Regions from separate parts of the Ornithinibacillus salinisoli genome, predicted to be linked through region 3. Evidence: riboswitches for the same ligand, from Rfam matches in the RefSeq annotation. Region 3 holds a riboswitch; each other region holds the start of a gene.
What was found. A riboswitch is a leader RNA that binds a small molecule or an ion and turns the genes downstream of it on or off. The one in region 3 is predicted to bind S-adenosylmethionine.
Positions count from the first base shown of each region.

Region 1: linked by a shared signal. The riboswitch ahead of ACFSTA_RS04280 (methionine ABC transporter ATP-binding protein) and the one ahead of metK (methionine adenosyltransferase) in region 3 are both predicted to bind S-adenosylmethionine.
Region 2: linked by a shared signal. The riboswitch ahead of ACFSTA_RS01065 (5-methyltetrahydropteroyltriglutamate--homocysteine S-methyltransferase) and the one ahead of metK (methionine adenosyltransferase) in region 3 are both predicted to bind S-adenosylmethionine.
Region 4: linked by a shared signal. The riboswitch ahead of ACFSTA_RS15730 (methionine ABC transporter ATP-binding protein) and the one ahead of metK (methionine adenosyltransferase) in region 3 are both predicted to bind S-adenosylmethionine.

Region 1 covers NZ_JBHUMI010000008.1:124,136-131,760, reverse strand. Annotated here, with positions in the region: gene ACFSTA_RS04300 (polysaccharide deacetylase family protein) at 1-687, shown strand, start outside; gene ACFSTA_RS04295 (helix-turn-helix domain-containing protein) at 750-1,094, opposite strand; gene ACFSTA_RS04290 (MetQ/NlpA family ABC transporter substrate-binding protein) at 1,330-2,157, opposite strand; gene ACFSTA_RS04285 (methionine ABC transporter permease) at 2,186-2,851, opposite strand; gene ACFSTA_RS04280 (methionine ABC transporter ATP-binding protein) at 2,838-3,854, opposite strand; SAM riboswitch class I at 3,920-4,026, opposite strand; gene ACFSTA_RS04275 (pyridoxal phosphate-dependent aminotransferase) at 4,144-5,316, opposite strand; SAM riboswitch class I at 5,447-5,551, shown strand; gene ACFSTA_RS04270 (iron-containing alcohol dehydrogenase family protein) at 5,626-6,726, shown strand; gene ACFSTA_RS04265 (carbon-nitrogen family hydrolase) at 6,728-7,513, shown strand; gene abc-f (ribosomal protection-like ABC-F family protein) at 7,574-7,625, opposite strand, start outside.
Region 2 covers NZ_JBHUMI010000003.1:193,046-200,670, forward strand. Annotated here, with positions in the region: gene ACFSTA_RS01055 (hypothetical protein) at 30-2,525, shown strand; gene ACFSTA_RS01060 (ABC transporter ATP-binding protein) at 2,531-3,226, shown strand; SAM riboswitch class I at 3,294-3,395, shown strand; gene ACFSTA_RS01065 (5-methyltetrahydropteroyltriglutamate--homocysteine S-methyltransferase) at 3,501-4,610, shown strand; gene ACFSTA_RS01070 (hypothetical protein) at 4,942-5,127, shown strand; gene ACFSTA_RS01075 (pyridoxal-phosphate-dependent aminotransferase family protein) at 5,248-6,405, shown strand; gene serA (phosphoglycerate dehydrogenase) at 6,402-7,625, shown strand, end outside.
Region 3 covers NZ_JBHUMI010000004.1:5,246-12,870, forward strand. Annotated here, with positions in the region: gene ACFSTA_RS02390 (class I SAM-dependent methyltransferase) at 1-3, shown strand, start outside; gene ACFSTA_RS02395 (transporter substrate-binding domain-containing protein) at 119-871, shown strand; gene ACFSTA_RS02400 (amino acid ABC transporter permease) at 921-1,565, shown strand; gene ACFSTA_RS02405 (amino acid ABC transporter ATP-binding protein) at 1,562-2,290, shown strand; gene ACFSTA_RS02410 (tetraprenyl-beta-curcumene synthase family protein) at 2,310-3,386, opposite strand; gene ACFSTA_RS02415 (gamma carbonic anhydrase) at 3,470-3,994, shown strand; gene metK (methionine adenosyltransferase) at 4,037-5,233, opposite strand; SAM riboswitch class I at 5,438-5,544, opposite strand; gene pckA (phosphoenolpyruvate carboxykinase (ATP)) at 5,848-7,440, shown strand.
Region 4 covers NZ_JBHUMI010000017.1:347,611-355,235, reverse strand. Annotated here, with positions in the region: gene ACFSTA_RS15760 (cysteine desulfurase) at 1-90, opposite strand, end outside; gene sufD (Fe-S cluster assembly protein SufD) at 90-1,400, opposite strand; gene sufC (Fe-S cluster assembly ATPase SufC) at 1,416-2,201, opposite strand; gene ACFSTA_RS15745 (hypothetical protein) at 2,488-2,628, opposite strand; gene ACFSTA_RS15740 (MetQ/NlpA family ABC transporter substrate-binding protein) at 2,912-3,727, opposite strand; gene ACFSTA_RS15735 (methionine ABC transporter permease) at 3,790-4,452, opposite strand; gene ACFSTA_RS15730 (methionine ABC transporter ATP-binding protein) at 4,442-5,470, opposite strand; SAM riboswitch class I at 5,586-5,696, opposite strand; gene ACFSTA_RS15725 (thioredoxin family protein) at 5,774-6,085, opposite strand; gene ACFSTA_RS15720 (toprim domain-containing protein) at 6,106-6,459, opposite strand; gene gcvH (glycine cleavage system protein GcvH) at 6,553-6,936, opposite strand; gene ACFSTA_RS15710 (arsenate reductase family protein) at 7,011-7,367, opposite strand; gene ACFSTA_RS15705 (VanZ family protein) at 7,505-7,625, shown strand, end outside.

The sequences.
Region 1 (7,625 bases), on a different contig from region 3:
GAATTTACGGAGCGAATACGATACCCTGTTTCAAATATTATTTTGCAACAACGATATCCAGATACAATTGTATTAAGTGGTGATCAAACCGAAAATAAAATTGCGGTAACCTTTGATGATGGACCAGACCCTCGCTTTACTCCACAAATTTTAGATGTATTAGCTGAAAATAATGTTCCAGCAACTTTTTTTCTAATGGGGGCAAGAGCAGAAGCATATCCAGAGCTGGTAAATCGAATCATGGAAGAAGGTCATATCGTTGGCAACCATACATATTGGCATCCTAACCTAGTGGAAGAGGATGATATCGCAACCCTTGAAAATGAAGTAACCAGAACGGAAGACGCGTTAGCTGAGTTGATTGGCTACCGGACAAGCTTATTTCGTGCCCCTTATGGATTTTTATATAATGAATTAGTGGAAAAATTAGATGATCTGGATTATACAGTTGTTGGTTGGACTGTCGACTCATTGGATTGGCAGGAGGAACCTCCTGAAGAGATCACCAATAATGTAGTGAATAACATTCATCCCGGTGCAATTATCTTAATGCACGATGGCGCGGAGTGGGACTCAGATCGGACAAATACGATTGCGTCACTACAGCAAGTCATCACCGAATTGGCGGGACAGGGATATGAATTTGTAACTGTTCCTGAATTATTGGGGATTCCATACCAAAAATGAACAAAAATAGTGGCTATGAAAAAGAAAATGGAAGACTCTTTTTCACAGCCACCTATAACTAACTACTCCGCTTCTTTCAATAATCTTTTTGCTTTCACAAAAGCAATTGCATCCACTAACTCATCTTTACTAAGTTGACGATTATCAATAGTTAATGTATGTCTTTTTAAGTCACTTATATGCTGAAGATCTAGTGTTTGGTTTATTTCAACACCTTTAAGGAGATAGTCAATTGATACATCAAAAAAATTAGCTAACCTCAAAATGTGACGAACACTCGGCTCCTTCTTTTCCATCTCATAACTCCAAATAACACTTTTGGTAAAGCCAATTTGTTCTGCCATCTGATCCGGGGTAAGAGCTCTCTTCTCTCGCAATGCCTTTAATCGATTCCCAAATCCATTCATCTAATCACTCCGTAGTAAAACTAATAATTATTTTCTAAATATTCTATATTAATATTATCATATGTTTTACTTATGTCTATGGTTAAAAGTTTTCATCTTTTAACTTTTTTTCGTTCTCTAAGCACAAAGAATTCCTGCTAATGACATAGAAAAGGGATATACTTTAGTATGTGGCATGATTTACACCATAGTAAAAAAAAACGCCCCACAGGACGTTTTTTTAAAAAATAAACTATTATCTATTTAGCATCCATTGTGGTTTACCAAAGCCTTGGAATTGTTCATCAATGATCTGTTCGAATTCATCCGATTCAACCACTTCTTTAATATCCTTCACCCATTGTTTATCTAAATCATCTGTATTCACTACAACACGATTACGATAGTCATCTGGCATATCTTCTAATGCTAAAGCATCTAATAAATCCATATCTGCAGCAAGTGCAAAGTTACCTGGTACAGCAGATACATCTTCTGTTTCAACTAATCGTGGCAATTGCCCTGCCTCTACTTCTTCAAACTTAAGATTGTTAGGATTTTCTACAATATCTTTTACCGATGCTTTCAACGGATCAACTTCTTCACTAATTGTTATTAATCCTTCATCTTGCAGCATTACTAATGTTCTTGCAAGATTTGTCGGGTCGTTAGCAATTGTGATTTTACTGCCATCCTCTATAGCTCCTATACTGTCAAACTTATTGGAGTAAAGCCCCATTGGTGCTGTTGGTACAATGATTACTTCTGATAAATCCATGTCATTTTCTTCAGCAAATGCTTCATAGTAAATTTTGTGTTGGAAAAGGTTAACGTCAAGGTCACCATTATCAAGTGCATTGTTTGGCTGAATATAATCCGTATATTCCTGATTTTTCACTTCATAGCCCTTTTCTTCTAAAAGTGGTGCAATAGCCTTGGTTACCATATCACTATATGGACCAACTGTCGCACCAAATTGTATGGTCGTTTTTTCATCACCGCTTGCTTCTTCACCGTCTGACCCGCATGCTGCTAATACAGCAAGCAATAATACAGATAATAATACCAATATAAGTTTTTTCATTTTCTTAACACTCCTATTTTTATTTTTCCTAACGTTTATTCACAGCTTTCGCTATAAAGTCACCCAAATATTGAATAAATTGTACTAATACTATAAGAACAATAACGGTTGTAAACATCACGGTGTCATCATAACGGTAATACCCATACCTAATTGCTAAGTCACCAATACCTCCACCGCCAACTGTTCCCGCCATTGCAGAATACCCTATTAGACTAATTGCGGTAATTGTTAGCCCACTAATAAAGCCTGGCTTTGCTTCTGGGAAGATAATATCTTTAATAATCAACCACGGAGAAGCCCCTGCTGCAACTGCAGCCTCGATAACTCCTTTATCTATTTCTCGTGCAGCTGATTCTACGATTCTAGCATAGAAAGGGATAGCAGCAACGGAGAGGGAAACAGATGCTGCCAAAGGACCAGTCGTTGTATCTACTAACCATTTTGTAAAAGGTAGCAAGAAGACTAAAAGGATAATAAACGGAATCGATCGAATTAAATTAACAATGATACCAACAACTGATTTTACCCATCTATTTTCTAAAAAGAGCCCATGATCTGTCACATATAATAAGATTCCCATTGGCATACCAATCAGTAAAGCTACTAGTAAGCCAATCCCTACCATCAATAAGGTTTCGAAAAATGCTTGATTTAATTCTGGTAACAAACTAACAATACTATTTAGATACATGTTTGATCACCTCCACTTGCTTCAATCTATCTTGAAGGTAACTAATTGCTCTTTGTATCTCCACTTGTTCTCCGATAACCTCCATTATAAAAATACCTAGTGGCTTCTCCCTTATGTATTCCACTTTCCCATGAAGGATATTGCCTTTCACCTTGTGATTTTGAAGCATATCTGAGACCACTGACTCCCCTGCTTGCTCTCCTCTAAATTGTAACCTGACCAGTGTTCCAGAACAGTTTTCTAATAGCTTTGCTGGTAATTGGAAATCTAAAACCGTTTGAATAAATTCTTTCGTCAAATCCTCCTTTGGGTTTGCAAATATTTCATATGACGGTCCTTCTTCCACTACCTTTCCATCCTGCATAACTGCACAGCGATCACAAACTTCTTTTACTATTTCCATCTCGTGGGTAATAATAACAATTGTAATCCCTAGTTCATCATTAATCTTCTTCAACAACGATAGGATCGATTTTGTTGTGCTAGGATCTAATGCAGAGGTCGCTTCGTCACATAGCAAAACTTTTGGACTATTCGCTAACGCTCTTGCAATACTTACTCGTTGTTTCTGTCCACCACTTAACTGTGAAGGATATTGGTTCGCTTTATCTGCTAAACCAACTAAAGATAGTAACTCTAGCACTCTTTCTTCCCTTTTTGCTCGGTCCACCCCTGCAGCTTTCAAGGCAAAGGCGACATTTTCAAATACCGTTTTGGACGAAACTAAGTAAAACCCTTGAAATATCATACCAATGGATTGTCTAGCTTCCCGTAACCTTTTACCAGAAAGCTCCAAAAGGTCGACACCATCTACAATCACTTTTCCTGATGTAGGCCGTTCAAGTATGTTAATACATCGTAGTAAGGTGCTTTTTCCAGCTCCACTATACCCAACAATTCCGTATATTTCCCCTTTTTCAATGGACAAGGAGACATTGTCTACCCCTACAACTCTACTAGACTTTGATTCATATACCTTTTCAATACTTTCTAAGGTGATCATCGTTATCACACTCCATTAAAAAAACCCTCTTTCAATCTGAAAGAGGGCACAAAATTTTACAATAAGCCTTATCTTTCAGAATGTAATCATTCTGCAGGAGGTAGCACCACTCCATATAGGAAGGTTGCTGTGACTTCGTCGGGCCTGTTCCCTCGGTCACTCTTGATAAGTTAATTTAATTTTTCACTTTAAATGTTAGGACTTATATTAATCTTCAAAAACCAATTTGTCAATGCATTTTTATACATTAATTAAAATATTTATTTGGTAGCGTTTTCTTATGTTTACTCTAAAAAAGGTTTAATTTTGCAATTCGGTCAGCAGCTTCCACTAATCTTTCTTCACTTTCTAGTAGACCAACACGTAAATACCCTTCACCATGGGGACCGAATCCATTACCAGGTGCCGTTACGACATGCGCTTTTTCCAGTAAGAGATTTGCAAACTCTTCTGATGAATACCCCTTTGGAACTGGTAACCATGCAAAAAATGTTCCTTTAGGTGCCTCCACCTTCCATCCAATCTCATTTAATCGGTCAATAAATCGGTCTCTTCTCCCTTGATAGATTTGTACTAACTCTTCCACGGATTTTTGGTCTCCTAAAAGTGCCTCAGCAGCAGCTTTCTGAATTCCACCAAATAAACTAACGTATAAATGGTCTTGAATCAAATTAATACTTTCTATTACCGAACGATTGCCAACTGCAAAGGCAACTCTCCAGCCTGCCATGTTATAGGTTTTTGATAATGTATAAAATTCTACCCCAATTTCTTTGGCTCCTTCTGACTGTAGAAAACTCTGTGGTTTTTCTCCATCAAAACCAATCGCACCATATGCAAGATCATGTGCTACACAAATATTGTAACGATTTGCTAGTTCAACCGTCTCATCAAAGAACGCTTTTGTAGCAGTAGCTGATGTTGGGTTATTTGGGTAATTCAAAAACATTACCTTTGCTTGCTCTAAAGTTTGTTCATCCAGCATTGCATAATCCGGCAAAAAGGCATTCTCCTTCAATAAAGGCATCAAAGCTGTTTTTGCATTAGCTAAGGCAATACCAGACATATAATCCGGGTATCCAGGATCTGGCAAAAGTGCCAAATCCCCACGATTAAGCAAGCACTGACTCAACTCAACCAAACCTGTTTTAGCACCAAATAAAATAGCAACTTCTGTTTTCGGATCAATGTCAACTTCATACTCTCGTTTGTAAAACTCGGAAATAGCTTCTTTTAAGAAGAAATGCCCTTGGAATGGCGAATATTTATGGAAATCTGGGTTGGAAGCAGCCTGTTTTAATTGATCAACAATATGTGGAGGTGTTGGTAAATCAGGATTTCCTTGACCAAGATTGATAATATCATGACCTTCTTTTGCTAATGTTTGTACGTTTGAAACTAACTTAGCAAAAAACTGTTCTGGTAGTCGCTTTAATAAATCGGACTGCTCAAATTCTTGCATTGCTATCACACTCCTTAAGAACGATGAAATTCTAGTTATCTATAATAGCTACATGCTTCCGTTTTGTAAAGTTATTTTTTACCTTGACAGAAAATATATCGAGTGCAATAATTGTCACAACTATATCAAACTCTTATCAAGAGAAGGTGGAGGGAATGGCCCTATGAAGCCCGGCAACCGGTAATGTATGCATTACACGGTGCTAAATCCTGCAGTGCTACTGCAAAGATAAGAGGAAGAGCCGAGCGTATGATACCTCTTCCTTTTGGGAAGAGGTTTTTTTATTTAACGATATGGGAGGAGTCGTATATGCAAACACTAGAAGTGAAAGGTGCACCCAATCATTATGTATGTCATCAAGGCGTACTGAAAACATTACCTACTAGATTAAAAGAAAATCAGCTTACGAAGGGCATTCTTCTACATGGTAGAAAATCATGGGAAGCTGCTAAGTCCTATTTTCCTCATTTTGATATACCCGTAATGAATGTACTTTATGACGGAGAGTGCACCTATGAGGAGGTACAACGAGTAAGTGAATTTACTACTGATCATGGTGCAGATTTTGTTTTAGCAGTTGGTGGTGGAAAAATAATGGATATTGCGAAAGCGGTTGGAAACACTGTTAACTTACCAGTTATCCTAGTACCAACATTAGCTTCTAACTGTGCCGCATGGACGCCATTAAGTGTTTTCTATGATCAGAAAGGAAACTTTTTAACGTATGATGTTTTTTCCTATAGCACATTTATGGTTCTTGTTGAACCAGACATCTTGATTGATTCACCCGTTGCATTTATGCGAGCTGGGATTGGAGATACGATCGCCAAATGGTATGAGGCAGATGTCCTAACGCGTCATATGACACCAAAACCTATCGCAGTTGAGATTGCCATTCACGCAGCTAAACTATGTCGTGATGTACTATTAGAAGAGGGAACCGTGGCAATTACTGCAATGAAGGCGAAGCAAGTTACTCCTTCATTTGTTCGAGTAATCGAAACCATCATTATGTCAGGTGGGATGGTTGGTAGTTATGGTGATAAATATGGCAGAATAGCCGGAGCACATTCTATTCATAATGGAATAACAACGATTCCAGAAACACATGTATACATGCACGGGGAAAAAGTAGCATATGGTGTATTAGTTCAGATCGCTTTAGAAAATCGATTTAATGAAATCGATTTTCTATTGCCATACTATCATGAACTAGCATTACCAACTTCGCTTTCGGAATTAGGTATTACGGAAAATACGGATAAAACCATTCAACTGATCGCAAATGCCTCCACTAAATCCGGGGAATCCATACATTTGATGGGAGTCTCGAATGCTAGCGAATTAACCCAAGCAATGCAATTATTGGAAGAGCATGTAACGAAAAAACGCTTAGCCAAGGAGGGATAATATGGGATTGAAAATAGCCTTGTTACAAATTGATATTACTTTTGGAAGTCCCACGGAAAATTATAGACACGTTGAAAAGTTGTTCACTAACCTGAATCAAGTCGACACTGTTGTTCTTCCAGAATTATGGACCACCGGCTATGATTTGACACGATTGGATGAAATTGCTGACGAGAATGGGAAGGATTCGTTTGCATTCATTAGTAATCTCGCCAAAAAATATAATGTAAATATTGTGGCAGGTTCGGTTGCTAAAAAGCTACCAGACTCAAATGTGACAAATACGCTATTCATTGTGAACCGTAATGGGGAATTGGTAAAAGAGTATAGTAAAGCACATCTATTTCGCTTAATGGATGAGGAAAAGCACTTGGTTGAAGGACATGAAAATGGACTTTTTGAATTAGAAGAGCATTTTAGTGCCGGTGTTATTTGTTATGATATTCGCTTTCCCGAATGGATTCGTACTCATATGCTTGAAAACACTAAAATATTATATGTTGTTGCGGAATGGCCGAAACCTCGTATTGACCACTGGCGAGCATTATTGATTAGTAGAGCGATTGAGAATCAATGCTTTGTTGTTGCTTGTAACCGCGTTGGATCCGATCCTAATAACGAATTTGGTGGACACTCTATTATTGTAGGTCCATGGGGTGAGATAATTTGTGAAGCAGATAATGAAGAGACAATCCTTTACGGAGAAATTGATATAGATCAAGTGGAAAAAGTACGAAAAACGATTCCTATATTCAGTGATCGTCGCCCTGATATATATAAACTATAAACTTCATTTTAAAATTGTTATGACTCCAGTACCCGTACTGGAGTCATTGTCTATACATAATTACCCATGTAGCTGTTCATATAAATGTTCCCATTTTAATTCAAGTTGTTCT
Region 2 (7,625 bases), on a different contig from region 3:
GCGCGTTTCCTACATAGGAGGGGAAATAAATGTTTCGTATACAATGGCGACACTTACTTGCTCGTCCACTTCAGCTTAGTTTAAGCATACTATTACTCACCATCATTTTAGCACTAATTCCAATTGCAGCGAACTCACTATCAGAGGCAAACGAACAAGTACAAGCTGATATTACTGATTTTGCTCGGGGTGAATATGATTTACTTGTTCGACCTGATGGTGCACCTTCTCTCGTGGAAGAATCACTTGGTGTAGTTGAAGAAAACTACTTAGGCGTTGGTAATGGAGGTATTACGATAGATAGATGGCAGGAAATCGCTGCAGATGAGCGGGTAGAATTTGCTGCACCTGTAGCAGCACTTGGGTCATTTACGAAAACAAGTCAATCATTTCAAGTTCCACGACCAGAAAAACCAGTACGCTATACGGTTGTACATAAAACGAGTGACGGAAAAGAAACATACAAAGTTGCAGAACAAACAGCATATTACTTGTTTCCTTACGATGGTAATTTCTATGACGTCTATTATCCAGAGGAATTAAGAAACTTTTTTACGAGTAATAATCCTGGTTTTGTTATTCCTTCTTCCTATCATCCGGTTGTAGCTATAGATCCCATATCCGAATCAGCCTTAACTGGTGTTGACTTTTCTTCTCTTAACACGGAAATTAGTAGTAGCATGGGACCAGGTGGCGGTGAGGGAATTCCATTAGTTGGTATATCAGAGTCAAGAACACCGATTGAAACAACGATAAAAATGGAAACACTTGATGTTTCAGAAGATGAAATTGATTTACTTAAAAAGGAAGTAAACGTCCCCGATGGCCAAGGACTCGAATATGTTATCTACAATGATAATGAAGCGTTACAACAAACTGTTGAGTCGAAACTCTCTACTATAAAATCATTACATGATGAAACAATAGAAGTTGATTTTGCTGAATACCTTACCTCTTTTGAACAAGATTGGTACATGCTTGATGATAATTACAATGTAGTTATGGGGAAAGATTATGATATTAACATTCACGGTGAATCGATGATAGCTTCAGATTTTAACGTACAAAATATCTTTTACAGTGTTGCTCCACCAGAATATGAGCTACATGGTAATAATCTGTCAGTCAAACTTGTAGATTGGAATGGAGATATTCCAATACATAGAAACGTTAATCCTATAGAGCATCAATCATTTAAGGCTGGAGAGGAAAATGAAGATTTCGTTTTTCTATTTCAAACAGATACGGTATCGGTTGGGTCGGCTGAGAACGGTCTAGCTGCCAGCCCACTAGGAATCTATCAATACCATTACGGAACACTTGAAGAAACTGGAGAAGAACTCCATCCCACACATCTGGCAGGGAATTATTTACCCACGCCAGCTCATGGTCTTGTATCCATTGAATGGGCGGAGCGTTTTAAAGGTGATGCACCAATTGATGCCATTCGGGTGAAGGTTGCCGGAATTGATGGTTACACGGAAGCAGCAGCGAAAAAAATTCGTGAAGTTGCTGCAGATATGGAAGCAAAAGGTTTGCATGTTGATATTGTGGCAGGTGCCTCCCACCAGACATTGGCAGTTGATGTTGAGGAAATCGGTACGGTATTACAGCCTTGGACAACCTTAGGTGCCGCCGATACCATACTTAATAGTTGGAATGTATTCGGTGCCGCGACAGGTTCGGCATTTTTACTCATTGCCTTATTAGCATTGATTGCTCGTTTTCGAGTAATGAAAGCAGAACAATCTACGGAACGGGAACGCCTTGCAAAGATAGGGTGGTCCACTGGTATGATTCGCAAGTTTTACCGAGGTCAGTGGCTGTGGCAGCTTTTCGTAAGTGTCATCTTAAGTATCACCCCCCTCCTATTCATCTACGATTTGCACTACATGTTATTAATTGGATATGGTGGTGCACTCTTACTGATCTTGGGATTGAAATGGATTATCGATCATTTTTATGATGAATCACAAAACGAGAAACGGATATTTAAACCTAATCATTCCTTAATACTAACCAATATTCGTTACTACAAATCACATATAATTGCAGCCGCTATACAGCTGTTACTGGCTACAGGACTTTTGGCATTTATCATAACCTTGTCTGAAGCCACTGTTCGTCGGATGACAGAAACGAATCTCGGGTCCTATGTTCATTGGCAGCTAAATGACCAGCAATGGCTATTACTTACAGGGATGATAGCTTTAACAATTTTCACACTGACTGAATCCCTCTTCCGGCTTTGGCAAGCAAGACAAAGGGATATTCAAATGTTGTATAAGGTCGGTTGGCATAATAAAAGCATTCGAAGACTATTACGTAAAGAGACTTTTTCCTGGGTTGGGTTGATCGTTTTGATTGGCTTGGCTTGTGGTACTTTCTTCGTATTTACTACGACCGGATTCACCTGGGGGATGATAGTAACGAGTTGTATCGTTGCTTTGGTTGTATTTACTTTCGCAGCACTATTAAATGAAACAGTAATTGGTCGTATGCTTATTAACATTCAGAAAGGATGAGTGAAATGGAAATGATAATGGAATCATTATCAAAAACGTACAAATCGTCAATTGAAAAAAAGCTAGTTTTAAATAACATCTCTTGTCACGTCAATAAAGGAGAATGGATAAATATTATTGGCCCATCAGGTTCAGGGAAAACAACCTTATTGAAGTGTGTTGCTGGCATTATGAATGCCGATGCTGGATCAAAGGTATCTATTGGTGGTTTAGATATGGGAAATGCTTCCGAAGAAGAAAAACGTGATTTTCGACGACGCAATATCGGATACATCTTCCAAGAGTATGAATTGTTTTCTGCATATACTGCTAAGCAAAATGTTATGCTTCCCGAATGGCCGTATAAAAAAGAAGCAGAATTGCGTGAGCGATCGGAAACTTTATTGCGAACATTGGGATTAGAGGATCGGATAGATGCAGTTCCAACAAACTTGTCAGGGGGAGAGAAACAACGCGTGGCAATTGCTAGGGCACTATTAAATGACCCAAGTCTTCTTATTTGTGATGAACCTACCGGAAATCTCGATCGAGCTTCTCGTGATAATGTTCTTCACATATTAAAAGAATGCCAAGCAGAAGGAAGAACGATCTTTTTTGTCACTCATGATTACGACGTTTTACCATATGGTGACCGAGTCTTTCAATTGAAAGACGGAACAATGGAAGAAATAAATAAAAAATCATTCATTCTTCAACCTTAATAATTACTGCTTGACATAGTTTCTACACACGTGTATCTTAATAGTTATAAATTTAATAATTTTTAATTTCTTATCTAGAGAGGTGGAGGGACTGGCCCTTTGAAACCTCAGCAACAGACTATTATAAGTACTGTGCTAATTCCAGAAGCGAAATGCTTGAAGATGAGAAGAGTGAACGGTGTTTATCAACCTCTTCTTATTCTGAGAAGAGGTTTTTTGTTTTAAAACCCCTTCTCAGGCAAAAATCTCAATAAAAGAAAAGGGGAAATGAATAATGACGACAACATTAACAAAAGCACCTTATCGTGCTGACCATGTAGGAAGTTTACTGCGACCAGAGAATCTACATAAAGCAAGAGCAGATTTTAAAAAAGGAAACATTTCAGCAATAGAATTACGCGAAGTTGAAAACAAAGAAATCAAACGAGTTGTAGATAAACAAATTGAAATTGGTTTAGAAGTAGTTACTGATGGGGAATTCAGACGAACATGGTTCCATTTAGACTTCCTAGAACATTTAAACGGTATTGAGGGCTATGTACCGGAACATGGATATAAATTCAAAGGAGTGGAAACAGAAAAATATGACGTTCGTAATACTGGAAAAGTCTCTTTTAATGAAGACCACCCTTTTATCAAAGACTTCCTTGATTTGAACGAAATTGTAGATGGTCGTGCAGTAGCTAAGCTAACAATCCCAAGTCCAAATCAGTTGTTTAATAAAGGAATTCATAATCCGGATATCTACCCTGACATCGAAGAATATGCCAGAGATATTATTCAGACGTACCAAGAAGCTATTCAGGCATTTTATGATGCAGGAGTTCGTTACCTCCAGCTGGATGATGTATATATTGCCGGTCTTTCTTCAACGAACATCCCATTTAATGATGGAAAATACACGAGAGAATATTTAATCGATCTTGCTTTACGTGTTGCTAATGGAGCTTTGGAAAACAAACCAGAAGATTTAATCGTAACAACACATCTTTGTCGTGGAAACTATCAATCTACTTGGGCATTTGAAGGAAGCTATGCTCTCATTGCGCCTACTTTGTTAGCAAAAGAAAAAGTTGATGGGTTTTTCCTAGAATACGATGATGAGCGATCCGGTACATTTAAACCATTGAAGCATATTCCAACAGGTGGGGCGCGTGTTGTACTAGGTCTAATTACATCGAAACACGGTAAATTGGAGGATAAGAATACCATTAAAGCACGGATTAAAGAAGCTTCTCAATATGTACCTTTGGAACAGCTTTGTTTGAGTCCACAATGCGGTTTTGCATCAACCCATCACGGAAATAAACTAACAGAAGATGAACAATGGGCAAAACTAAAATATGTTGTTGATCTCGCAAATGAAGTTTGGAATAAACAGTAATTGATAATTAATGAATTATCTTTGAAGTGAATGTTATTAGGCAAAATATGTACTACAAAATAGCAGGGGAAATTTCTATCCGTTCTCCTGCTATTTTTCTATGTTTATCCTTTATGTTTGTGCAAAATATCGGTTATGAAGGACTCTCCTATGCCAAAATTTAAGTAAATCTCCTTCATCGGTTATTGGTAATATATAAAACAAATGTACCTTCTTTAAATGAACCCGTTTGGATTAGAAAATAGCCTTTTTTTGCATTTTTCTCGTAATTATTGGTATTTTTTAGTATATAATATATAATGTAGCAATTTTCAAAAAGAGGAGAATTACAATGTGGTGGTACTGGATTGTCGGAATTATTATTCTACTAATCGTAATCGAGGAATTCATTTACTATCTAGAAAATCGAATCGCTTTCGGAAAAAGGCAAGGAAGAATTAGTGGTTGGATACATAAATTAAAAAAGAAAGAGGATATACCTATTGATGATGGACCACAAAGAAGAAGGAGACGCTAATATGTAAGGATGCGTCTCCTTCTTCTTTACCCCTACCTTAAACTTTCAAAATATTATGTGGATAATTTCCCTGTTATTCTGTAGAATTAATTTTAATATACTATGAAAGGAGAACCTGAAATGTTATCCGACCAACAAATGCTACGAATTCCTGGGCCAACACCTATTCCTCCTAGTGTTCAACGTGCCATGAGCCAACCTATGATTGGACATCGAGATCGAGATACAAAAGAACTACTTCGAAAAATCAAACCGAAGCTAAAACCGATTTTCGGTACAGTACAGAATGTCGAAATTCTTGCTGGAAGTGGAACTGCTGGACTAGAGGCAGCTGTGATTAATACGGTACAGCCTGGTGATGAAGTTCTAGTAATCGTAACCGGAGCTTTCGGTGAGCGCTTCGTTCAAATATGTAACGCCTACAACATAATTACTCATCAAATACATGTCTCATGGGGAGATGCTGTTACTCCCGAAAAAGTAGAATCCTACCTTCAAAGTCACCCATCCATTAAGGCTGTAATGGCAACGTTTTGCGAAACATCAACCGGAGTTTTAAATCCAATCCAACAACTTGCTAAAGTCATTCATCAATCTTCTGAGGCATTATATATTGTTGATGGCGTCTCATCTATTGGAGCCATTGAAGCAAATATGGATGCCTGGGGAATTGATATCTTAGTTACAGGCTCACAAAAAGCTTTTATGTTACCACCGGGACTAACGTTTATTGCGGCTAGTTCTCGTGCATGGGAAAAAATTGAAGCCAATGATCAATCTCGATATTATTTCGATCTAAGAAAGTATCATCATAGTAGCTTACTAGATTCAACACCTTTTACGCCATCGCTTACTTTATTGTACGGATTGGAACAGGTAATTAAACTATTAGATCAAGAAGGTCTTGCAAACGTTTTTGGCAGACACGATCTGATGATGAAAATGATGAGAGCGGCATTTCACAATCTCGGCATTCCATTACTAACGAGTGAAAAAGCTGCTTCCCCTACTGTGACTGCAATTAAGCCTAATACCTTTCAGGCGGATGAACTACGAAAAGTACTAAAAGATACGTTTGGATTAGTTACTGCTGGTGGCCAAGGGGAATTAAAAGGAAAAATAATCCGTATCGGACATATGGGGTATTGTTCCCCCACAGATATTCTACAAGTGATTAGTAGTATAGAAATTGGCCTTAAAATGATTGGCATGGACATCACGCTTGGAAAAGGAACACAAGCTGCACAAAAGATTTTTCTAAGGAGTGGTAAACATTGACATATAATATCTTGATTTCAGACCCGCTTCACAAGGAAGGCATTACGCCATTACTAAACCATAAGGATATACATGTAGATATCCATACCGACTTAACTTCTGAGCAATTGGTAGCCAAAATAGGTTCGTATGACGGATTACTTGTTCGAAGCCAGACCCAAGTAACAAAAGAACTATTGGAACATGCTAGGAACTTAAAAATTGTTGGCCGCGCTGGGGTCGGAGTTGATAATATTGATTTGGATGCGGCTACGGAGCGAGGTATTATCGTTGTTAATGCACCGAATGCTAACACCAATTCTGCCGCAGAACATACAATGGCGATGATCATGGCACTATCTCGTAAAATACCTCAAGCCTATTTTGCGTTAAAAAATCATCAATGGGATCGCAAAAACTACGTAGGTGTTGAACTGAAAAATAAAACGTTAGGTATCATTGGACTTGGTAGGATTGGTACGGAAGTTGCTTACCGAGCCAAAGGACAGCGAATGAAGGTATTTGCATATGATCCCTTTTTATCGCCTGAGAAGGCTGAAAAGATGGGGATTGCGTTTGGTACATTGGAAGAAGTATTAAAAACGAGCGACTTTATTACTGTACATACTCCTTTGATGAAAGAAACGAAGCATTTAATTAACGAGGAAGCCTTTAACCTAATGAAACCTGGAGTACAAATTGTTAACTGTGCACGGGGAGGAATTATAGACGAGGAAGCACTTTACAAGGCCATCATTTCCAAAAAGGTTGCAGGAGCAGCTTTAGACGTATTTGAAAAAGAACCGATTCATCATCATGTATTGTTGGAATTACCAGAAGTGATTGCAACTCCCCATTTAGGTGCTAGTACAGTTGAAGCACAAAAAAATGTAACGATAGATGTTAGCGAAGATGTCGTTAACTTTTTTGCAGGGGATGTCGTTCGAAATCCAGTAAATATCCCATCCTTACCGTTGGATACTATGAATAAACTTGCACATCATCTAACTCTCGCAGAAAAGCTAGGAACTTTATTGATTCACTTAACCGAAGAAGCTATCGAAGAAATATCCGTCATATTTGCAGGAGACTTATCTGATATGGAAGTCAGTGCATTTACCCGAAGAACAGTACGAACAATTTTAAGGCGTCATCTAGGTCCACATGTGAATGAAGTGAACGCACTCTATCTTGCTAAAAAAAGAGGAATTATTATTCATCAGGGTAAAACATCTGAAAAA
Region 3 (7,625 bases):
TAAAACTTGGCTATCATGTTGGCCAAGTTTTTTATGCAATAAATCATTTTAATGAAATTTTTGAATAAGGATTAGTAAGTACGCTTTTTGAAGTGACTCATGAAGGAGAGGTTTTCAAATGAAAAAAAATTTAGTTTTGTGTTCACTGGCAGTGTTCATTCTTGTTCTATCTGCATGTAGTAGTAATTCTTCAAGTGATGGAGATAGTTACAAGGTTGGCATTGATGTTACATATCCACCATTTGAATATCAAGAAGATGGTGAATATAAAGGAATTGATATTGACTTAATACATGCCATCGCAGAAGATCAAGGATTCGATATTGAATTAGAAGCAATGGATTTTAGTGGAATCATTCCTGCTATGGAAGCTGGGCAATTAGATATTGCTATTGCCGGAATGAGTATTACCGACGAACGGAAGGAAACAGTTGACTTTTCCGAACCATATTTTGAAGCAGGGTTATCACTAGTAGTGGCAAAAGGAAATACGGAAGTCACGTCCTTAGAAGATTTAACTGAAAAAACCGTAGTTGTAAAAAGTGGGACAACTGGAGCAGATTTCGCTGAAGACAACAAGGATGAATATGGATTTGATATTGTCCAAGTAAAAGATAGTCCATCTATGTTCCAAGAGGTTTCAAATGGTAGTGCCGATGCTCTGATAGAAGATTACCCCGTAATTACCTATGCGATCGCCCAAAGCGACCTAGAATTAGAGGTAGTAGGAGAACGATTAAATGGGGACCATTACGGGATTGCAGTATTAAAAGGAGAATACGATGAATTATTAGCAAAAATAAATGATGGATTGGCAAATCTAAAGGAAAGTGGTCAATATGACGAGATTATTAATAAGTATTTAGAGTAATTAAGAGCGCGCATCAGAGCGCGCTTCTTTTTATAGAAGGAGTGACCAAATGGACGTTATCATAAATTCTCTACCATTCTTATGGGAAGGTTTAAAAGTAACAATATATATTTTTCTGGTAGCCATTATCCTTGGATTTATTATTGGCCTAATCATGGCTTTATTCCACCTTTCACCATGGAAAATCTTAAATTGGTTGGCAAAAATATTTATAGATGCTATTCGTGGAACACCGATACTCGTACAGTTATTTTTCTTCTATTTTGGACTCAACTCTCTTGAATTCATTTCTTTAGATCGGGAAACTGCTGGAATAATAACAGTTGCAATTAATGCAGGTGCCTATTTTGCTGAGATTATTCGTGCTGGGATACAGTCCATGGATAAAGGCCAAACAGAAGCTGCTCGTTCACTCGGGCTAACTAGTTCTCAAACGATGCGTTACGTTATCCTACCACAAGCACTTCGCAGGATGCTGCCTACCTTTACAAATCAGGCAATCATAAGTTTGAAAGATACATCCTTACTATCTGTAATTGGAATTGCCGATCTCACGCAAAAAGGGCAGGTTGTTATCGCAGCTACATTTAAAGCATTTCACATTTGGTTAGCGGTAGGTATGATGTACTTTATACTGATTTATCTTTTATCTTTACTTTCAAGCTATTTAGAAAGGAGATTTGAACTACGATGACAGTTATAAAAGTGAAAAACTTAAAGAAAAACTTTGGAGATCAAGAAGTTCTTAAAGATATTAGTGTAAACGTCAAGGAAAGCGAAGTCGTCTGTATCATAGGTGCATCTGGTTCTGGAAAAAGTACATTTTTACGATGTTTAAATAGATTAGAGGATATTACTGCAGGAGAAGTCATCATAGATGGAAAAAATATTACAGATAAAGATGCTAATATAAACAAAATAAGACAAGAAGTTGGAATGGTATTTCAACAATTTAACCTTTTCCCACATAAAACAGTCTTAGAAAATATTATTTTAGCACCGATGAAAGCAAAAGGGGAAACAGTGGAATCCGCAACCGATAAAGCTCAAGAATTACTAAAAAAAGTCGGCCTTAGCGAAAAGGCATATGCATATCCTGGCTCATTATCCGGTGGACAAAAACAACGAGTTGCCATTGCTCGGGCATTAGCAATGAACCCAAAAATTATGTTGTTTGATGAACCAACTTCTGCCCTTGACCCAGAAATGGTTGGCGATGTGCTTGAAGTGATGAAACAACTAGCCCATGAAGGAATGACTATGGTTGTTGTGACTCACGAAATGGGGTTTGCTAAAGAAGTAAGTGATCGAGTGCTTTTCATTGATGAAGGTTTTATCGTTGAAGAAAATATTCCTTCAGAATTATTTAACAAACCGCAAAACAATCGAACCAAATCATTTCTCAGTAAAGTATTATAGTTTCTAACCCGGAAAACTGCTATCCAGGTTTATTATTCTTCAGTCTATAATATATTTTCGTATTCCAATAAAAGAATTTGGCTTTCATACCACTATCTTTTAGTAATTCTTTTGAAACATCTAATCCACTTTCTAGTTGACTAACTTTTGGATCACCCAAATATAACCCTACTAATCCATGATGAATCATGCTATGAAAATCATGATGTGGCAGGTCTCTAATATGCTTTTCTGTTTGTTTAATAAAAAAATGGAATCTTTCTTTCATTTTTTCCTTTGAAGGGTAATAAAAGCAAAAGTTTAAATCCCCTTCTTCCCGATCCTCTTTCTGATCGATGTAATAATCTAACAATATATGTAACCCATGCATATATGGAAAATACCCACGAAAGACACGTTCTACTATTTCAAGGGTTATTTTTTCACCTAATGCATAACTAGTTATACAATATATACCTAGCGTAGAGCCTGCTGCTGCTGAAAATTCATACCAGTTTAATGTTGGTGTCTGATATTTATTTTCTTCAAACCATTTGGTTAATCTAGGTATACGTTCCTCCACCTGAACATGTTTATGTACTTGGAGATCACCGTACATCCCCTCTAGTTTTAACAAATACTCGCTTATGATTGGGTAACATTTCGTTTGTTGTAATATCGTTTGACATGTTTTAACTAAATCTACTAAATAGCCACCGTCATCTTGTTCCTCCCGATAGGCATAATAATTTGTTGTGATATTAGTAGGGCTAAGCGCATCAATCATAGATCGGTGTAATAACCTGAAATCCGCCGGATCTAACGATGTGCTACGATCACATAAATTGTCCAGATAATCACTAATTGTTTGGTATGCCACGATAAACGTAACAGCTTCTTTCTGTTTACTTCCCGCTAACAGTGAAAAGACTGCCCCACCCTGACAGTGAAATCGTTTGGAAGCAATACTTGATAAAGCCTGATTTCTTAATTCTTCATTTGGTATATTTTCAGCCCGTTTCGTCCAATAATCTAACTCACGATCTACTACTGGAAATATATTACGATATACTTGTACCATTAATGAAAATGAAGTTTTTGGAACTTGCTTACTCAATCTGCTTCCTCCGTTCCTCATTAGAACCCTAAATTTGCTATACTAATTATATCATCATATTTTATAGGAGGATGCAAATTAAAATGCTACATCATTATAAGAATATTAACCCATCTATTCATAAATCCGCTTTCATCGCAAAAAATGCCGTTGTTGTTGGAGATGTCAGTATTGGGGAAGAATCTAGCATTTGGTTCCAAACCGTTATCAGAGGTGATGTTGCCCCTACCAAAATTGGTAAGCGAGTGAGTGTACAAGATTTATCCATGCTACACCAAAGTCCAAACAACCCTTTAATTGTAGAGGATGATGTAACCATCGGCCATCAAGTGACACTGCATTCGGCAATCATCCGCAAGAAGGCATTAATTGGGATGGGGTCTATTATATTAGACGGTGCAGAAATTGGGGAAAGTGCCTTTATTGGTGCAGGGAGTTTAGTTCCCCCTGGTAAAAAAATCCCTCCGCATACATTAGCAATTGGGCGGCCAGCAAAAGTTGTTCGAGAATTAACGGAGGAAGATTATCAAGAAATGGAGCGCGTACGCCAATCTTATGTGGAAAAGGGTCAGTATTATAAACTCCATACAGATCTCGGTATCAAATAAACAAAACGTCACGACTATTCATAGACTAGTCGTGACATTTTATTATTGGATTAATTCAAGTAATGCTTCAACCTTATCTGTCTTCTCCCACGGAAATTCAATATCCGTTCTTCCAAAATGCCCGTATGCAGCAGTTTCTTTATAAATCGGTTTTTGTAAATCAAGCATTTTTATAATTCCTGCTGGTCGTAAATCAAATAACTCGCGAACAGCATTCACTAGTTCCTCTTCGCTAACCTTTCCTGAACCAAAAGTATTGATAGAAATCGATACCGGCTCCGCTACACCGATGGCATAGGCTAACTGTACCTCACACGTTTTGGCTAGTTTTGCTGCAACTATATTTTTAGCTACGTAACGTGCAGCATATGCAGCAGAACGATCCACTTTTGTAGCATCCTTTCCACTAAATGCACCACCACCATGACGGGCATATCCACCATACGTATCTACAATAATCTTTCTTCCAGTTAAACCGGCATCACCTTGTGGACCACCGATTACAAAACGTCCAGTTGGGTTTATGAAATATTTAGTACTTTCATCTAAGAGATTTTTAGGCACTACTGGTTGAATCACATATTCTATGATATCTTTTTCGATTTGTTCCAGTGTAATTTCCTGGTGATGTTGGGTAGAGATGACGATTGTGTCAATTCGAATCGGCTGATCATTTTCATCATATTCTACTGTCACCTGTGTTTTCCCATCAGGACGAAGATAAGCTAACGTTTCATCTTTTCTGACATCTGACAAGCGTTTCGATAGCTTATGAGCCAGCGAGATTGGGAGTGGCATTAGCTCTTTTGTTTCATCACAAGCAAAACCAAACATTAATCCTTGGTCTCCTGCTCCTATTGCGGCTATTTCTTCCTCTTCCATCTTTCCTTGGCGTACTTCGAGTGCTGTGTTTACTCCACCAGCAATATCTGGTGATTGTTCGTCTATCGCTGTTAGCACGGCACATGTTTCTGCATCAAACCCGTATTTGGCACGTGTATAACCAATGTCTTTGATTGTTTTTCTCACAATTGCAGGAATATCCACATATGTACTTGTAGATATTTCCCCTGCTACTAGTACAAGACCTGTTGTCACAGTGGTTTCACAGGCAACTCTTGCATCGGGATCTTGCTTTAAAATTTCATCTAAAATAGCATCAGATATTTGATCACAAATTTTATCTGGATGCCCTTCTGTTACTGATTCTGATGTAAATAAACGACGATTATTAGCCATTTGGCTAAATCCTCCCTTTAAAAATTGGTACGGAACTCTTATTTAACAGTATTATATCTTAGGAACTAAAGCGTCCTGTCCGCCGTAGCTAGACGTAACCATTATGTTTTCATAATATTCCAATGATCAATATTTGTTATTAATTTCCTATCTAAACAAAAAAGCCCTTCCTGCTTACATGAGGAAAGGAGTTGTGGCCTTTCGCTCTTATTGTTCAAGGAAATGTCCTTGCATCAGGTTAGCACCTTTTCACTCCTGTGATGGTTGCTGGGCTTCATAGGGTCTGTCCCTCCGCCAACTCTGAATAAGAGAGTATCCGCTCAAGAAAAGGGTAACGAAAGATACAGGGTATGTCAACTCATTTTATCGTTGTCACCAATTAGTCAAAAAATTAATATGATAAATCTAATAATTAGTATGGACTATTATATTTAATGTGTTATACTAATAACCATGATTAGATAATATGTTTTAAGAAAGGGTACTACTTCAGCGTAATCTTGGCTTTTGCCAAGTCTTTACAATATTAAGTGTAGTTCCTCTAATACAAATAGGAAAGTTTAAACTCTCCTATCTCCCAAAATAATTTGCTCAAAAAGGCAGGTAAGGTGTGTATGAAAACTATCGAACAGTCGTCATTTGTAGAACAGATTTTGGCACGAAAAAATGTGCAACATAACTTATCCGTTCCGCAATTAGTAGAAAAGATCTTATCTAGAAAAGAAGGCGTTCTTACAGCAACTGGAGCTGTTCAAGCAACAACTGGAAAGTATACGGGACGTTCTCCCAAAGATAAGTTTATTGTACAAGACGAATCTTGCGAACAACTTATTGATTGGGGTTCTGTTAACCAACCAATTCAAGAAGAGGTCTTTGATCATTTATATCATAAGGTAGTGGAACATTTAAAAGCAAAAGATGAAATTTATGCTTTTAATGGTTTTGCAGGGGCAGATCAAAAGTATCGTTTACCAATCCAAGTAATAAATGAATATGCGTGGCACAACTTATTTGCACGCCAATTATTTATCCGTCCGACCGAAGGAGAGGCATTAGATCAGCAAGCTGGTTTTACTGTTATATCTGCGCCAAGCTTTAAAGCAAATCCTAAAACGGATGGTACAAATTCAGAAGCATTTGTGATTATCTCCTTTAAGCACCAAGTCATTCTAATCGGCGGCACAGAATATGCTGGAGAGATTAAAAAGTCAATATTTTCTATTATGAACTATCTATTGCCAAACAATAATATTTTATCTATGCACTGCTCTGCCAATGTTGGTCAAGAAGGTGATGTTGCACTATTTTTCGGGCTTTCCGGTACAGGAAAAACCACATTATCAGCAGATCCATATCGCCGTTTAATCGGAGATGATGAACATGGTTGGAGTCCGAATGGCGTTTTTAATATTGAAGGTGGCTGTTATGCAAAATGCATCAATTTATCCGAGGAAAAAGAGCCACAAATTTTTCATGCGATTCGGTTTGGTTCGGTGCTAGAAAATGTAATGCTGGATGAAAAATCACGGATTCCTAATTATGATGATACATCCTTAACAGAAAATACTCGAGCAGCTTACCCACTTGAAAATATTGATAATATTGTTTCCCCAAGTGTGGCTGGTCATCCTAATACGATTATTTTCTTAACAGCTGATGCATCAGGAACATTGCCACCAATAAGCAAATTATCAAAAGAACAAGCGATGTATCATTTCCTAAGTGGTTATACAAGTAAACTAGCAGGGACAGAACGTGGAGTTACAGAACCAGAAGCGACTTTTTCAACATGCTTTGGTGCTCCATTTTTACCTTTAGCCCCATCAACTTACGCTAAGATGCTTGGTGAAAAAATAGATCAATATAATTCAAATGTGTTTTTAATCAATACTGGCTGGACCGGTGGTTCTTACGGTGTTGGGGAACGTATTAAACTTTCCTATACGCGAGCAATGGTACACGCTGCTTTAGAAGGAGAACTAAATACGGTTGATAAGATTCAAGATGATATTTTTGGTTTGGAAGTACCTCTTCATGTACCTGGTGTACCAGACGATGTATTAATTCCTAAAAATACATGGTCTGATAAAGAGGCATTTGAATTAGAAGCGAAAAAACTAGCTACGAAATTCCATGAAAACTTTACAAAGTTTTCCCAGGCTAGTAAGGAAATAATGGAAGCTGGTCCAATCTATCAACCAAAGTAATTACATTTTTATCGAGTTACCTCATCCCAAGAGGATTTAACATATAGGGTTAGAAGCGAGGAAATTGCTGATAAGCACCTAAATTTATGGTTAGCAAATGCTAACGAGATCTCCCATGTGGAGATCTTTTTTTATGGCTTTTTTTGGTGTAAACAACTTAGTAACAGTACAGCTACGTGATTTCT
Region 4 (7,625 bases), on a different contig from region 3:
TGTTGCAGATGAATCAAGGTATACTAAGGGATGGCCGTTAACTTCCTGATTTAAAATCGGAAACATTTGCCGAATGGCTTTCGGATCCATTAGTTAACCTTCCTTTCAATTACTTGTGTTAATTGTTCTTTCACCGACTCAATTGGTAATTGATTTACAACAGGTGCTAAGAATCCATGAATAACTAGTCGTTCAGCTTCATGTTGTGTTATACCTCGACTCATTAAATAATATAATTGTAATGGATCAACCCGTCCTACAGAAGCTGCGTGACCTGCTGTAACATCATCTTCATCAATTAATAGAATTGGGTTTGCATCTCCACGCGCTTTTTCACTAAGCATTAGTACGCGAGATTCCTGCTCTGCATTAGACTTGGAAGCCCCATGTTCAATTTTACCAATTCCATTAAATACATTCGAAGCACTATCTTTCATCACACCGTGTTGTAGAATATATCCTTCAGAATTTTTACCGAAGTGTACAATTTTAGCTGTCATGTTAGTAGTTTGTTTTCCTCTACCAACTGTAACAGCCTTCGCATTCGATACGGAATTATCTCCGACTAAATGAGTGATGTTTTCAAATACTGTGTTTCCATCGTTCATTTGTCCTAATGCCCAATCAATCGTTGCATCACGATATGCAACTCCACGACGATTAACATAAGTTGTCGTACCAGCTGCAAAATTATCCACAGCACCAAAAGAAATTTGAGCATTATTTTGTGCAATTACTTCCGTTACGATATTTGCAACAGTTTCTTCGTTTTCATTATGTGAAATATAATTTTCTACATAAGTTAATTGACTGTTTTCGTCAGCAACAACTAATACGTGATTAAACAAAGCGGCTTCTGGATCTTCTTGCCAGAAAACTACCTGTAATGGAACTTCTACTTGCACATTTTTTGGAACATATACAAAGATTCCACCATTCATTAATGCTGCATGTAAAGCTGTTAAACGATGCTCATCAATAGATACAGCATCTTTCATATAATAACGTTTCACTAATTCTTCATGCTCCTTAAGAGCAGTAAAGATATCTGTGAAAATAACACCTTTTTCTTGTAAGTCTTTGCTAAGTGCTGTATAAGCAACAGATTGATTACGTTGAATCAATAAGTTTTCCGGTAGGTTATCCTTATCAAAGAAATCTTGAATTTCCGTTGGTAAATCGTTTAGAGAAGAAATGGTTTCACCATTTCTGGCAGCATGTTTGAAATGACCAAAGTTCCATTTGCTAATATTCGTTTTATCTGGCTTTGGCATTTCTAATGAATCAACTTGCTCCAAGGCTTGCAGGCGTAAGTCTTTCATCCATGCTGGTTCATTATGTTCTTTTGAAAACTGTTCAATATATGATTGATCATACGGTAACTTTGTATCAACAGTCATGTTATCCCTCCTTACTTACGCGTTTTGCCCAACAGTTTCGTCTTCAATACCTAATTCTTCTTTAATCCAGTCATAACCTTCTGCTTCTAAACGATGAGCAAGTTCTGGTCCACCAGATTTAACTACACGGCCTTGCATCATTACATGAACCTTATCTGGAGTTATGTAGTTTAGCAAGCGTTGGTAGTGAGTAATAATTAAGCATCCAAAGTTTTCATCACGTAGTTTATTGATTCCTTTTGAAACAACTTTTAATGCGTCAATATCTAATCCTGAATCAATTTCATCCAAAATTGCAATTTCAGGTTTTAATAACATTAATTGAAGGATTTCGTTCCGCTTTTTCTCTCCACCTGAGAAACCTTCATTTAAGTAACGTTGTGCCATGTTTTTATCAATTTCTAAATAATCTAATGCATTATCCATTTCTTTAATGAATTTCATTAACGGAATTTCATCGCCTTCCTCACGACGAGCATTAATTGATGAACGTAGAAAATCAGAAGTAGTTACTCCGCTGATTTCACTTGGATACTGCATCCCTAAGAAAAGGCCAGCACGAGCACGCTCGTCAACTTCCATTTCTAATACATCTTCACCATCAAGAAGAACACTTCCTTCTGTGATTTCATATTTAGGATGCCCCATAATTGCTGAAGCTAAAGTGGACTTCCCTGTACCGTTTGGTCCCATTACTGCATGGAACTCGCCACCATTTATTGTTAAGTCTACACCTTTTAATATCTCTTTACCTTCAATTGAAACATGAAGATTTTTAATTTCTAGTGTTGATCCTGCCATATCGATACCTCCAAATACTTGTTTTATTATTATTGATGTAGGATTGAATTACATCCATTCTCAATTTATTCTCATTACAATCTTAAAGCATTTCGAATGTATAATCAACATTTTTAGGCTGTAATTGTCGATATTAAATTAATTTATACAAACCTAGTTTCTTCTATATTAATAGTAACACTAAAAAACGTATATGTAACCATATGTAAAGTGAAACTTCATTATGGGGGTTTTCTACATCAAAAAAACTGATGCTCCATAATAGAACATCAGCCATACCTTTATATTATTTATGAAGTTGATTATCAAGTTCAGCGATCATATGTTTACATTTTTCATATTCTTCATGACGTCTCTTTTCTACAGCCATTCTCATTTCCAATTTCCTACTGTACTCTGCATAACAAATCTGATGTGATTGTTGCATAGCTTTCTCCATTTCAGGAGTGTAATTCATCTTAATCTCACTATTAATAGTGAACCATCCTTTCATTTTGTTTACGATATAAATCATAACACGCGGACAAAACTCAGCTCAATGTTGATTTGAACCCCTGGTTTAGGATGGAATTGAATATAACGACTTGAATGTTATATAACGATTAATTTTAATAACATTTAACCGATTTCTACCATATACTATTAAATACTCTAAATTTGCAAAAAAATCCAGTGAATTCATAAAAATTCACTGGATTTTTTTCCGTTGTTTAATTATTTCCACCGACAGGAACAACTGCTCCCTCATATTTTTCTAGAATGAAATCTTGAATTTCTTCAGAATGTAATACATCAACTAATGTATTTATTGCCTCGTTCTCTTTATCTTCAGAACGAACGGCAATGACATTTACATATGGAGAACTTTCATCCTCGATGAATAGTCCATCTTCTAATGGATTTAAGTCAGCACCTAGTGCATAGTTTGTATTGATTACGACAAGTGTATTTTCTTCCGTTTCATATAATTCTGGTAAGAATGCTGGATCATAGTCTGGCTGAAAATCTAATCCTTTCGGGTTTTCTACGATATCTTCAATTGTAGCTTCCTCTTTATTTATTTCATCATCTAATGTAATTAATCCTGCTGATTCAAACAATCCTAAAATTCGACCATGATCAGGAACGGAATTACTTAATAATACCTCTGTACCTTCTGGAATTTCGTCTAGACTAGAAATACCTTTAGAATAAACACCAATTGGTTCAACATGTATTCCATCAATATAGTCTAAATCATAACCTGTATCTGCTACGGTTTGCTCTAGATATGGAATATGTTGAAAATAGTTTGCATCTAAGTCCCCACTTGCTAAATCATCATTCGGTAACACATAGTCTTCATATGGTTCAATTTCTAATGTATATCCTTGTTCTTTAAGAAGGTCTTTAGCTTCTTCTAAAATCTCGGCGTGCGGAACACTAGATGCACCAACTTTAATTGTATTTTCATCTGAATTGCTTCCTCCACATGCTGCTAATGTAACAACTACGAATAATGCTAAAATTGCAATAAACTTTTTCATTTTGTACGTCCCCTTTATTATTTTTTTTGGAAAACTGGCTTTTAACCCTTTAACCACATGTATTAACGCTTATCTAGTTTATTGGAACTATAATCTCCAATAAATTGAAAAATAAATACAATCAAAACGATTATCACAGAGCAAATAAATACTATATCGTAATCACGTCGCTGGAATCCAGAGTAATAAGCATAACTACCTAAACCTCCTGCTCCAATAGCACCTGCCATCGCAGTATATCCAATTAAGGCTATTGCTGTAACTGTTATTCCAGATACTAAGGCCGGTATAGATTCCGGTATAAGAACACGGAAAATAATCGTTCTAGTTTTGGCTCCCATAGCCTGTGCCGCTTCAACCACACCTTTATCTACTTCGCGTAGCGCGATTTCTACTAGACGTCCATAAAATGGGGCTGCTCCGATAATTAATGCGGGTAAAGCCGCATTTGGACCACGAATAGTTCCAATTAGAAAGTTCGTAAATGGGAACAACAATAAAATTAAAATAATGAATGGGATAGCTCGAAACACATTAACAAATGCAGCTACTATAAAGTTAAGATATTTGTTTTGCCATATCCCACCCTTCATTGTCAGGTATAGAAGTAATCCTAGAATAATACCAAAAATAAAAGTTCCAAGCAGTGCAATTATTGTCATATAAAACGTTTCATATGTTGCTTCCAGCAAGTCATCTATCTTTATATTGGAATCATGTAACATTTCGAATAACCTCCACTTCTACCGAGGTTTCATCAGCTATGAATTGTCTTGCTTTATCAATTTCATCTGTTTCACCTGTTATTTGGACTATTAACGTCCCATAAGCACCTCTTTGCGTTTGCGTGATTTTGCCTTGTAAAATATTAAGCTCTACATGATATCGCTTTGCAAGCTGACTAATTAATGCTTGATTTGCTGATTCTCCAACAAAATGAAGACGGACAACATTCCCTTGATTATAGGTTTCTAGTAATTGTTCCAGATCATCTTCCGTGCCATTCCCCATTACTTGCTCAACAAATTTTTTCGTTACTGTTTGTTTTGGGTTTAAAAACACATCAAGTACATCACCTTGTTCAACAATTTTTCCATTTTCCATAACAGCAACTTGCTTACAAATCTTTCGGATGACATGCATTTCATGGGTAATCATGATAATTGTTAATCCGAGCTTTTCATTAATGTCTACTAATAAATCTAAAATCGAATCTGTTGTTTCTGGATCAAGAGCTGATGTTGCTTCATCACACAGCAATACTCTAGGGTTGTTAGCTAGTGCCCTTGCAATACCTACTCGTTGTTTTTGCCCCCCACTCAATTGCGATGGATAAGCATTTTCTCGACCAGATAATCCTACCAAATTGATTAGTTCTTGAACCCTATTTTCACGTTCCACTTTCGGTATTCCTGCAATTTCAAGCGGAAAAGCAATATTATCTTTTACTGTGCGAGACCAAAGTAAATTAAAATGCTGAAAAATCATTCCGATTTCCTGTCTGGCCAATCGAAGTTCATTCGTGTTAAGCGCAGTTATTTCCTTCTCACCAATCGTAATATTTCCTTCAGATGGTTCTTCCAATCTATTTAACAATCGGACGAATGTACTTTTTCCAGCCCCACTATAACCGATGACGCCAAATATATCTCCATCTTGAATATCAAGGTCAAGACGATCTACAGCAGTTATCGTATCTGAATTTGTCTTAAAAACCTTGCTTAAACCTTTTATGGAAATCACAACTTATCCTCCTAAATGAAAAAAATTATATTCATATTATTATGTCCTTTTAACCATAAAAAAACGCCTTTCTGCACAAGAGAACAGAAAGACGTAAATAGTTATATCTCACGTTCTCTCATCTTCCAAAGCATATGCTTTGTAGGAATTGGCACCGTTTCAAACAAAATGTTTGAAGGTTGCCGCGGGTTCACAGGGCCTTTCCCTCCACCGCTCTAGATAAGAGTTACTTATATTCGATTTAAATTATAAATAGAATAATAGCATCCAATAATTTCACTGTCAATAACTAATTTTAAAAAATTATTTTTCAAACAACTCTGGCCGATACTTCATCACATATTGATAAACATTAGGAATGGACTGAAATGCATATATTTTTTCTACTACTTCCTCCTTGTGTTTAATCAATAAACAAGGAACACTTTCTACTTGATTCTCCAACATAAACTGTGGATATAACGAAGCATTCATTTCATGAAATATATCTGTTTGATGAATTTTCTCTATTTGATGAATCATCGAACGCGTTAAATGACAAGTACCACAAAAAGGGGTATGTATAAATAGTAAATAACTATCATGTAATAAGATTTCATTATTAATTTCTTGCAAAAAATCACCCTACCTACTGACTACATCAAAAATAGTGGATTAACCGCAATATGCTTACTTACTAGAACTGTAGCTAAAAAGCTTTCTGGAGTTGTTGCTACCTCGCGATATTCACTACTTACATGAATATGTTCTGCATGGGGGAGTTCATTGGATAATTGCTTACGTAACTTTTGTCCAGATTGATCCTCGTCAACCAAAATAAATACATCTCTATGGTCTAGATCATAGGTCTCTAGAAGTTCATCAAATCTTTCAACACCGAACGTTCCATTGGTACAGATAATCGTTACTTCTTCGTCAATAACCTTTTCAATCTGTTTTTTATCAGTTAAACCTTCCACAATAATAACCTTATCTGAGCACTCTTCCATCATTACCATACACCCCTAAAAGTTGGTCTATGTGAAATAAGGCTGACTCTTTACCTTTTAATAGGTAGAGCCAGCCTTTGTATGTACGATTTATTAGTCTTCCTCAATAACTTCTTGATACTGCTCAGCTGATAATAAATCGTCATATTCAGATTCATCGGATGGTTCTATTACAATCATCCAAGCTTTTTCATAAGGAGATTCATTCACTAATTCTGGGCTATCTTCTAGCTCTTCATTAATTTCTACTATTTTCCCACTTAGTGGAGCGTAAAGTTCAGAAACAGTTTTTACAGACTCAACACTACCAAATGGCTCATCAGCCTCTATTTCTTCTCCTACTTCTGGAAGCTCAACAAATACAATATCACCTAGTTCGTCTTGAGCAAAATCAGTAATACCAATACGTACTTTGTCTCCTTCTTTTTTTACCCATTCATGTTCTTCTGAATATAACAGATCTTTTGGTAAGCTCACCTTAAATCCCTCCAATAATTCATTCAAATTTACTATACATTGTACAAGCTATTATTTCTAGTATTTCATCTTACTTATGACCAATTTTGTTCAAACTGATCTACTTTAAAACCAACTGTTACTTTCTCACCGTCAGTCACGATTGGTCGCTTTATTAACATCCCATCAGAAGCCAATATTTCTGCCATTTGTTCCGTAGAAGCATCTTTAATTTTTTCTTTTATATTTAATTCACGATATTTCTTTCCACTCGTATTAAAAAACTTTTTTGCTGGTAAACCACTTTTTTCAATTAAGTTTAGAATTTCATCTTTAGTTGGTGTTTCTTCCACAATATGTATGCTATTATACCCAACGTTATGCTCATCAAACCATTTCTTCGCATTTTTACACGTTCCACAATTTGGGTACCAATAAAATGTTAATGCCATAATATCTACCTCCTATAACTTGTATTTTACCATGTTTGAAGCCAATTTTGACAATAAAAAATGTTGCCTTGCTCGTGTAAATAGTCAAAATAATATATACTATGAAGTAGAATTCTTTATCTCTAAAGGAGTATATAATGCAATACATAAATGGTTTTCCAGTACTTATTATCATCCTATCCCTTACTTTTTATCTGCCCATACGCTATATCATTGTAAAAAGAAAGGAACATAGGGTTAACTATTATAAAGAAATAG